2 regions of the Streptomyces sp. 7N604 genome follow, and region 2 is predicted to be linked to the other one. Evidence: riboswitches for the same ligand, from Rfam matches in the RefSeq annotation. Region 2 holds a riboswitch; the other holds the start of a gene.

Region 1 (4,675 bases), on a different contig from region 2:
GAGGACCACCGGCTCCACCGCCCGGCTCACGACGTCCATCTCGACGCGGGAGTGGATCTCGACGCGCCGGTAGTCACGGATGCGCGACGTCGCACCGCGTACGACGTCGATCAGCAGCGAAGCGACCCGCTGCCTGCCGGGCCAGGACCCACAGAGGACGGCGATGGCCTGGGCCCGCCGGCCGAATTGCGCGTTCGCGTGGTCGATCTCCAAGAGGCCCTGGAGCATATAGGGGTCGTCATGCCGGTCCTGCATCTCCGAGATGGCCAACTGCTGTTCGTTCGCCAGGGCTTGGAGTGCGCGCATGGCCGCCTTCAGCGCGGCCTTCGCCGACTGATCGGCGCGGGACTGGGCCTTGTGGGAGGCCCCGGTGAACAAGTCCACGACCTGCTGCAGGCTCTGTCCGAACGGAGTCTCGGCCACACTCCGGTCGAGTGGGCCGGGCTCGGCGACGGGCCCTGGCTGTTTCCGGACTTCCTCCAGCGCGGGGAGACGGACCTCGACCAGATGCCGCGCCTCCTCGTCACGAGCGTGGAGGCTGTCTTCCAGCGCTGACAGGCGCTTGCGCAGGGTGGCGGTCATCTGGCGCTGGCGGACCAACAGGACCAAGCCCGTGAGCACACCGGCAGCCAGGAACCAGAACACCGCCTCCGATATGTGTCGTGTCATCAGATCCTCATGGACGGGTGAGGTGAAGCAGACCGAGGGGAAGCGACAAGGCGGAGCGGGGGTACGGACTGCGTGGCTCATCGGGTTCCGACAGGCGCGAGCCGACCATCGGCACGGCGGCGTCTGCCATGCCGGAACGCCCGCGTTCACCACGGGAACGGGAGTGCGCCGATCATCCTAGCTATGGCGGGATACTTCAAGCTCCTGACCCAACTGACAGACCGTCACAGAGCCCTCACAGGTCGCCACCGTGCGCCGGGAACAGCGCGCTGATTGACCAGCAAGCCGCGGGCGGGGCGTAGTCCGGATCGTCGGCCCTCGGTGATGGGTCCTTCGTGCTCGACCAGGCGTCCCCACAGCCGGAGAGTCAGGCGACGGCCAGTTGCCGCGCAGCCGCCTGGACCGTCTGCGTGAGCAGCGTGGCGATGGTCATCGGCCCGACGCCGCCGGGGACGGGCGTGATGAGGCGAGCGCGTTCCCGGGCGGTCTCGAAGTCCACGTCCCCGACGTTGCCCGGGTTGGAGCCGGCGTCGATCACAACGGCGCCCGGCTTGATGTCCGCGCCTGCGACGAAGCGCGGACGGCCGACGGCGGCGATGAGTACGTCGGCGTCGCGCATGTACGCGGACAGGTCGCGGGTGCGCGAATGGCAGTAGGTGACCGTGGCATTGCGCTCCAACAGCAGCATCCCGGCAGGCTTCCCCAGGATCGCGCTGCGCCCCACGACCACCGCGTGCTTGCCCGCCAGGTCGACCTCGTACTGATCCAGCAGCCGCAAGATCCCGCCCGGCGTGCAGGACACGAACCCGGGCAGGCCGAAGCTCATCGCCGCGAACGAGCTCAGCGTGACCCCGTCCACGTCCTTCTCCGGCGCGATCGCCTCGAACGCGGCCCGCTCGTCGATGTGCGGGCCAACCGGGTGTTGGAGCAGGATGCCGTGCACGCCCGGGTCTTGCGAGAGCTCGCTGACCCTCTCGACCAGCTCGCCGGTGCTGAGAGAGGCGGGCAGCGGCACGTGCCGCGACGTGATGCCCGCCTTCGCGCACCGGTTGCGCTTCATCCGTACGTACGTCTCCGAGGCAGGGTCGTCACCGACCAGTACGGTGGCCAGGCACGGAGCGGTACCGGTGCGTTCGCGGAGCTGAGCCGCCCCGGTGGCGGCCTCAGCGACGAGGCGCTGGGCGAGGGCTTTGCCGTCCATCAGGCGGGCGGAACGTGTCGTCTCGGTCATGCACTGCTCCTGCGTCACGAAGGATCGCCCAGGCGCACGGCATACGACAACTGCTGTCAGACCGCTTCCCGGTGGTGCTCCACCTCGTCGCGCCAGTAACGGCCCGCCTGCACTCTAGTCGAGTGGGTCGAGAAGGCATTCAGGACGGGGGCCCCACAAGGTTTCCACAAAGTCGGACCCTACGGTGCGGGGCGCCAGGAAACGCTCAACCGTGGAGGCATTGTTCATGCTGGGTACTCGTCACCGTCGTACGTCCACGGCCGGACCCTGTATCGCCGTGGTCACGGCGTTACTGATGTCGTGTTCGCCGGGGTCGAACGCCGGTCAGGCAACTGAAAGCGCTTCGCCGACCGACGGCGGCACCACGGCGGCCGCGCGGCAGCCCAATATCGTGTACGTGCTCACCGACGACCTCTCGTGGAACCTCGTGCAGTACATGCCGCACGTACGGCAGATGCAGAAGCGCGGAACGACCTTCTCGAACTTCTTCACCACCGACTCGTTGTGCTGCCCGTCGCGCACGTCCATTTTCACCGGCCAATACCCGCACAACACCGGGGTCTTCACCAACAACGGAAGCGACGGCGGTTACGGCGCCTTCATGAAGAACGGCAACGAGAGCAGGAGCTTCGCGACCGCCCTGCAACGGGCCGGCTACCGGACCGGGTTCATGGGAAAGTACCTGAACGGCTACAAGCCCGCCGACAAGAACGGCACGCCCACACCGTACGTTCCGTCCGGCTGGAACGAGTGGGACGTCGCCGGCAACGGCTACCCGGGGTTCAACTACAACCTCAACGAGAACGGCAAGGTCGTGCACTACGGGCAGGATGCCCAGGACTACCTGACGGACGTGCTGGCGGCTAAGGCAACGTCCTTCATCGACACCTCGGCGAAGTCGAAGAAGCCGTTCATGCTGGAGGTGGCGACCTTCACCCCGCACGGCCCCTCCACCCCGGCACCGCGAGACGCCGGAAAGTTCCCCACGCTCAAGGCCCCGCGCACCGCCGCCTACAACCGGGCCTCCACGCCCACGCCGAAGTGGCAGAGGAAACTGTCGCCGCTGACGTCCAAAGAGCAAAAGCAGATCGACCAGAATTTCGCCAAGCGGGTGCGCTCCGTGCAGGCAGTGGACGCGATGATCGGGCACCTGGAAGACGAGCTCAAGGCGAAGGGCCTGGCGGACAACACGTACATCGTGTTCTCGTCGGACAACGGCTTCCACATGGGCGAGCACCGGCTCCGCCCGGGCAAGCAGACCGCCTACGACACCGACATCAAGGTGCCGATGATGGTCACCGGTCCCGGAGTGCCGGCCGGCGCGCATGTTCCGCAACTGACGGAGAACGTCGACCTCAATCCCACCTTCCAGGAGCTCGCCGGCGTGAAGCCGCCGTCGACCTGCGACGGGCGAAGCCTCGCCCGGCTGATGCACGGCCGGCCGGAGGACGACTGGCGCCAAGCCGCACTCGTCGAACACCGTCACCCGGCGTCCAGGAAGGGCGACCCGGACGCGGCGCCCGACGACAGCGGCAACCCCCCGAGCTACGAGGCGATCAGGACCGCGGACGCCCTCTACGTCGAGTACGCCGACGGGGAGCGGGAGTACTACTCGGTCAAGTCCGACCCAGAAGAGCTGAAGAACCTGGCAGCGTCCATCCCGTCCGAGCAGCGCGCCTCCCTGCACGAAACCCTCACAGCGCTGAAGCGCTGCCGGGGCGCGGAGAGCTGCCATGCCGCGTCGCGTATCCGGAAATAGCGCGCGCCGCGCCGCCTCCCGCCCACGACACGGAACCAGGCACCGGCTGACGTCACTGCAGACGCATCGGCATCTGCTACTGAGATGAAGGGATGCCACACCCCCGGAAGGAGATCTTGGTCATGACCTGTGCGGCGTATCCCCACAGCTCCGAGTACGCCGAGTGGAGGCGGCGGCCCGCACACGACAGCCACCCGGCCTTCGGGGAGTTCGGCACGCAAGTCGTCGGCAGCGGCGCCATCCCGGAAAAGGCCCAGCAGGCGCCGGGAAGACCATGCAAGCCGTCTGGGGCGAAGGCCGCTCCCTCGATGCGTGTGGACTCCGCCCGCGGCCACGAGGCCGTCTCGCGCCGCGCAGGGCAAAGGGTCGCGTGAGCGACATGCAACTGCTGAGCTTCGGCCACGGCACCGCTGACGCCAGGGAGATGACGCGGCTGCTGCATGGCGCCGGGGTGCGCCGGCTGGTCGACGTGCGGACGGCGCCGGGCAGCCGGCACAATCCCGATGCCAACCGCGACGCGATGTCGCAATGGCTGCCGCAGACCGGAATCGCTTACCGGTGGGAAAAGCGGCTCGGCGGCTGGCGGAAGGCACGGCCGGACACGCCCGACACCGCGCTGCGCAACCGTGCTTTCTGCGGGTACGCCGCCCACATGCGCTCGCCGGAGTTCGTCTCCGCGATCGAAGTGCTGCTCACCGAGGCGGCCGGGGAACGCACCGCGGTCATGTGCGCGGAGTCCGTGTGGTGGCGCTGCCATCGCAAGATGATCGCCGACTTCCTGGTCCTCGCCCGCGAGGTCCAGGTCCTTCACCTCATGCACGACGGCACACTGCAACCGCACCTCCCGAGCCCCGAGGCGCGCCTGCTGCCCGAACGCCGCCTGCTCGTCTATGACGCGGGCCAGCCTCCTCTCCTGGGGTGAACCCGGTCGCCGCGGGGGCACGGCCTGGTGCAGGCGGCCTCATACGTCGGCCTGCTTCTCGGCTCGCCTCCTTCGCTCTGTCCGGGCCCGCCTC
Region 2 (4,675 bases):
GGCGGGCTTCCGGCCCCTGGTGCCCTCGGGCCTCGGCGCGCCGGACGCGGTGGAACTCTCGGCCGACCGGCGGGTGCTGTCGCTGTGCTGGACGCCCGGGGAGCGGGGCTCTGCTGCCCCGGCGGACGGAGTGGTCCGGCTCGACGAGCTGCGCGCCACCATACATCCGGCGTTCTGGAAGACGACGACAGTGCCGTTCGAGCCGGTCGAGGTGGGCGGCAGGGCGGGGCTGTGGTTCGCGGAGCCGCACCGGCTCGAGATCCGGCTGACCGACGCGGCCGGGCGCGCCCGGACCGAGACGGTGCGGACCGCGGGGCCGACGCTGCTCTGGCAGACGGAGGGCGGTCTCACGCTGCGGCTGGAGGGCGTGCGATCGAGAGAGCGCGCCCTGGAGGTGGCGGAATCCTCACGGGCACCGCGATCCTGAACCGGCAGCGCGGGTTGGGGCGGGAGTTCCGGAATTCGGGAACCTCACGAGCCCGAGCGGTGTACGAGAAGTGACGTGGTGCGGAGGGGCCGCATCACCCGTGGTTGGGGGAAACATGCGACGTATCGCCGCACTGGCAAGCACAGCGGCAGCGGCCGCGCTGGCTGCGTTACTGACGTTATTGACCTGCTCCACTCCGGCCGTCGCAGGCGGCCCGACGAGCGTGCTGATCACCTCGCCCACGACCGAGGAGGCCACGGCACTGCTGGTCGACTCGGAGCGGTACCGGCGGCTGGAGAGCCTGCTGGGCCCGCCCGCGGGCGAGCAGAGACGCCCACCGAAGCTGGATGAGAACGGCGGGGCTTCCGGGCGGCAGATCAACGTCAGCTGGATGATTCACGACGTGTCCGTGTGGCGCACGGACGGCATCTATCCGGACGCCGAGACGGGCGAGGTGTGGATACAGACCGTCGCGAACGGCAGAGACGGTAGAGGCGGCAGATACAGCGCCCGGAAATCCGGCCCGGACAGCGGTTTCTGGCACGCGGCGGAGAAGCCCGAGGAACTCCTGGCTCTGCTCAGCGATCTCGGGGTGCTGGGCAAGGAAGGGCCGGCCCGGGGGATGTCAGGCGCCGCCGGGGAACGGACGGCCCCGGCCGCCGCGTCGCACCCGTCGGCCGACGCGGTCGACGGCTGGTGGAGCCTGCCCGGTTTCGCCGCGGGGATAGGCATCGGCTGCGGCGGCACCGTGCTCATACGCCGCTGGCTGATCCGCCGCACCGTTGCCGAGCCGGGCCCACGACGCCAGGTCCTGGACGTGTAGCCGTCAGGCCGTGGGAAGGCCGGGCGCAGGGTGGGCGGCCATCACATCGCGGACTTCGGCGCGGATCGCGGCGAGGGCCTCCTCGTCACCGTTACGGGCCGCAGTCACGCCCCGGTCGATCCAGTGGGCGACGAGCGGCATCTGGTCGGTGCCGAGACCGCGCGAGGTGAGTGAGGGGGTGCCGATGCGGATTCCGGACGGGTCGAACGGCTTGCGCGGGTCATAGGGCACCGTGTTGTAGTTCACGACGATGCCGGCCCGGTCGAGGGCCTTCGCGGCCACCTTGCCGGGCACCTCGTTCCGCGTGAGGTCCATCAGGATCAGGTGGTTGTCCGTACCGCCCGAGACGAGATCGAAGCCGCGCTCCAGCAGGGATTCGGCGAGTGCCTTGGCGTTGGCCACCACGGCGTGCGCGTAGTCACGGAAGGAGGGTTGCGCCGCCTCATGGAGGGCGACCGCGATGGCGGCGGTGGTGTGGTTGTGGGGGCCGCCCTGCAGCCCCGGGAAGACCGCCTTGTCGAGCGCCTTCGCCTGCGGTTCGCCGGACATCAGCATCGCGCCGCGCGGACCCCGCAGGGTCTTGTGGGTGGTCGTGGAGACCACGTCGGCGTGCGGGAACGGAGAGGGGTGGGCGCCACCCGCGACCAGGCCGGCGATGTGGGCGATGTCGGCCACCAGGACGGCGTCCACCTCACGGGCGATCTCCGCGAAGGTGGCGAAATCGATCGTGCGCGGAACCGCGGTGCCGCCACAGAAGATGATCTTCGGCCGCTCCTTGAGGGCCAGTTCGCGCACCTCGTCGAAGTCCGTCAGCCCCGTGTCGGCGCGCACGCTGTACTGGACACCACGGAACCACTTGCCTGTCGCGGAGACGCCCCAGCCGTGGGTGAGGTGGCCGCCCATCGGCAGCGCCATGCCCATCACCGTGTCCCCCGGCTCGGCGAAGGCCATATAGACGGCGAGGTTGGCGGGCGACCCGGAGTACGGCTGGACGTTGGCGTGCCCGGCTCCGAAGAGGGCCTTGGCCCGTTCGATCGCGAGAGTCTCGACCGGGTCGATGTTCTGCTGGCCCTCGTAGTAGCGGCGACCGGGGTAGCCCTCGCTGTACTTGTTCGTCAGCACCGTGCCGGTGGCCTCGAGCACGGCCTGGGAGACGTAGTTCTCGCTGGGGATCAGCCGCAGGGTGTCGGCCTGGAGCTGCTCCTCGGCGGCGATCAGCGCGGCGAGCTCGGGGTCCGCGGCGGAGAGGGCGGGATGCGAAAGGGACACGGTCACGGCGTCCTCCGGGTCGATTCGTGTGTCGGTTCACGAACCCGGGTGCCCAGGCGGGCGGCACCTCGTGGGGGAAGGCCGCACACTGCTTCCTCGTGGTCGTTTCCACGCGCGCCAGTCGCAATGTGCTCGCACAGTCTATTGCCTGGGCAGTTCCGGAGCAGTTCAGGAAGGTTTCTTCGCGATCCACCCGAGCGACGATAGAAATGAGCAGCAAACCGCCGCTACACCGAACGGAGTACTGCCGTGACGACTACGGAACGCAGCATCGCCGCCGCCGAGGCACACAGCGCGCACAACTACCACCCGCTGCCGGTCGTCGTCGCCTCCGCCGAGGGCGCCTGGATGACGGACATCGAGGGGCGGCGCTACCTCGACATGCTCGCCGGGTACTCCGCGCTCAACTTCGGCCACTGCAACCGAAGGCTGATCGATGCCGCCAAGGCCCAGCTGGAGCGGGTGACGCTCACCTCGCGCGCGTTCCACCACGAGCGGTTCGCCGACTTCTGTACCCAGCTGGCCGAGCTGTGCGGCATGGAGATGGTGCTGCCGATGAACACCGGTGCCGAGGCCATCGAGACGGCGGTCAAGACTGCGCGGAAGTGGGGTTACCAGGTCAAGGGCGTGCCGGACGGCCAGGCGAAGATCGTGGTGGCCCGCAACAACTTCCACGGCCGGACGACCACCATCATCAGCTTCTCGACCGACCCCGAGGCGCGCGCGGACTTCGGCCCGTACACCCCCGGCTTCGAGATCCTGCCGTACGGCGATCTGACGGCGATGGAGGCGGCGCTCACCGACAACACCGTGGCGGTGCTGCTCGAGCCCATCCAGGGAGAGGCCGGGGTGCTGGTGCCGCCGCCGGGCTACTTCCGGGCCGTCCGTGAGCTGACCCGGGAGCGGAACGTTCTCTTCATCGCGGACGAGATCCAGTCCGGCCTCGGCCGCACCGGCCGGACCTTCGCGTGCGAGCACGAGGGCGTCGTCCCCGACATGTACGTCCTGGGCAAGGCGCTCGGCGGCGGAGTCGTCCCGGTCTCGGCGGTGGTGTCCTCGCGCGAGGTGCTCGGGATCTACCACCCGGGCGAGCACGGCTCCACGTTCGGCGGCAACCCGCTCGCCTGCGCGGTCGCCCTCGAGGTGATCGCCATGCTGCGCACCGGCGAATACCAGCAGCGCGCGGCCGAGTTGGGCGAGCATCTGCACGCCGAGCTCGGCCTGCTGATCGGGGGCGGCGCGGTCGAGGCGGTCCGCGGCCGAGGGCTGTGGGCGGGCGTGGACATCGCCCCCACCCACGGCACCGGCCGGCAGATCTCGGAGAAGCTGATGGACCAGGGCGTGCTGGTCAAGGACACCCACGGCAGCACGATCCGGATCGCCCCGCCGCTGACCATCAGCAAGGAGGACCTGGACTGGGGCCTGGACCGGCTGAGGGCGGTGCTGACGGGCTGACACCGGCCCGGAACGGCCGGGTGGCTGCGGCACCCGGCCGTCGTCAGTCCGTCTCCGTCAGTCGGCCAGTCCAGCGGCCGCGGCATGGAAGACGTCACAGCTCCCCTCGGGTTTGGACAAACTCTCGAACCGTAGGAGCCGACCGTGAACTCGCGGAAATCACAAGGGCAATGAAACCAGTCAGAGAATGACGTGCGGGAGGAAGCGCGCGTACTCGTCGGTGACCAGGCCGGAGGACTCGCGGATGCCGAGCCCCGCCGCCTCGTCCTCCACGACCCACGCGCCGAGCACCACCCGGTTTCCGTCGAAGTCCGGCAGCGGGGCCAGCTCCTGGTAGCAGCAGGCCTCGTCCCGTACGACGGGATCGGCGGCCCGCTCGACGCCGGGATCGGTGAACCGCCCAGCGCCCGGCCCAGCGCCCGGCTCGTGGACCGTGACGCCCGCGCCCTCCCGCCCCAGCAGCGGCTTCGCGACGTACCCGGTGGTCCCGGCCAGCTCGCGCGGGCCGTCCAGATAGGCGGGCAGGAGGTTCGGGTGGCCCGGGAAGAGCTCCCACAGCACAGCCAGCAGCGCCTTGTTGGACAGCAGCATCTTCCAGGCGGGCTCGATCCAGCAGGTGGTGCCGGTACCGCCACCGTTGTCGAGGGAGTCCAGGACGTGCGGCGCGAACGTGTCCGTGGTCAGCCACTCCCACGGGTAGA

The links. Region 2 has a riboswitch for ZMP and ZTP ahead of glyA (serine hydroxymethyltransferase). Riboswitches for the same ligand answer to the same signal wherever they lie in the genome.
Region 1: linked by a shared signal. The riboswitch ahead of ACTWP8_RS14785 (bifunctional 5,10-methylenetetrahydrofolate dehydrogenase/5,10-methenyltetrahydrofolate cyclohydrolase) and the one ahead of glyA (serine hydroxymethyltransferase) in region 2 are both predicted to bind ZMP and ZTP.

The regions. Positions count from the first base shown of each region.
Region 1 is NZ_JBQQBX010000012.1:27,852-32,526, reverse strand. Features, by position in the region: gene ACTWP8_RS14790 (ATP-binding protein) at 1-669, opposite strand, end outside; gene ACTWP8_RS14785 (bifunctional 5,10-methylenetetrahydrofolate dehydrogenase/5,10-methenyltetrahydrofolate cyclohydrolase) at 1,037-1,900, opposite strand; ZMP/ZTP riboswitch at 1,920-2,010, opposite strand; gene ACTWP8_RS14780 (sulfatase family protein) at 2,196-3,659, shown strand; gene ACTWP8_RS14775 (hypothetical protein) at 3,782-4,033, shown strand; gene ACTWP8_RS14770 (DUF488 domain-containing protein) at 4,039-4,581, shown strand.
Region 2 is NZ_JBQQBX010000027.1:132,366-137,040, forward strand. Features, by position in the region: gene ACTWP8_RS27895 (hypothetical protein) at 1-427, shown strand, start outside; gene ACTWP8_RS27900 (hypothetical protein) at 543-1,250, shown strand; gene glyA (serine hydroxymethyltransferase) at 1,254-2,525, opposite strand; ZMP/ZTP riboswitch at 2,563-2,654, opposite strand; gene rocD (ornithine--oxo-acid transaminase) at 2,769-3,974, shown strand; gene ACTWP8_RS27915 (glutathionylspermidine synthase family protein) at 4,155-4,675, opposite strand, start outside.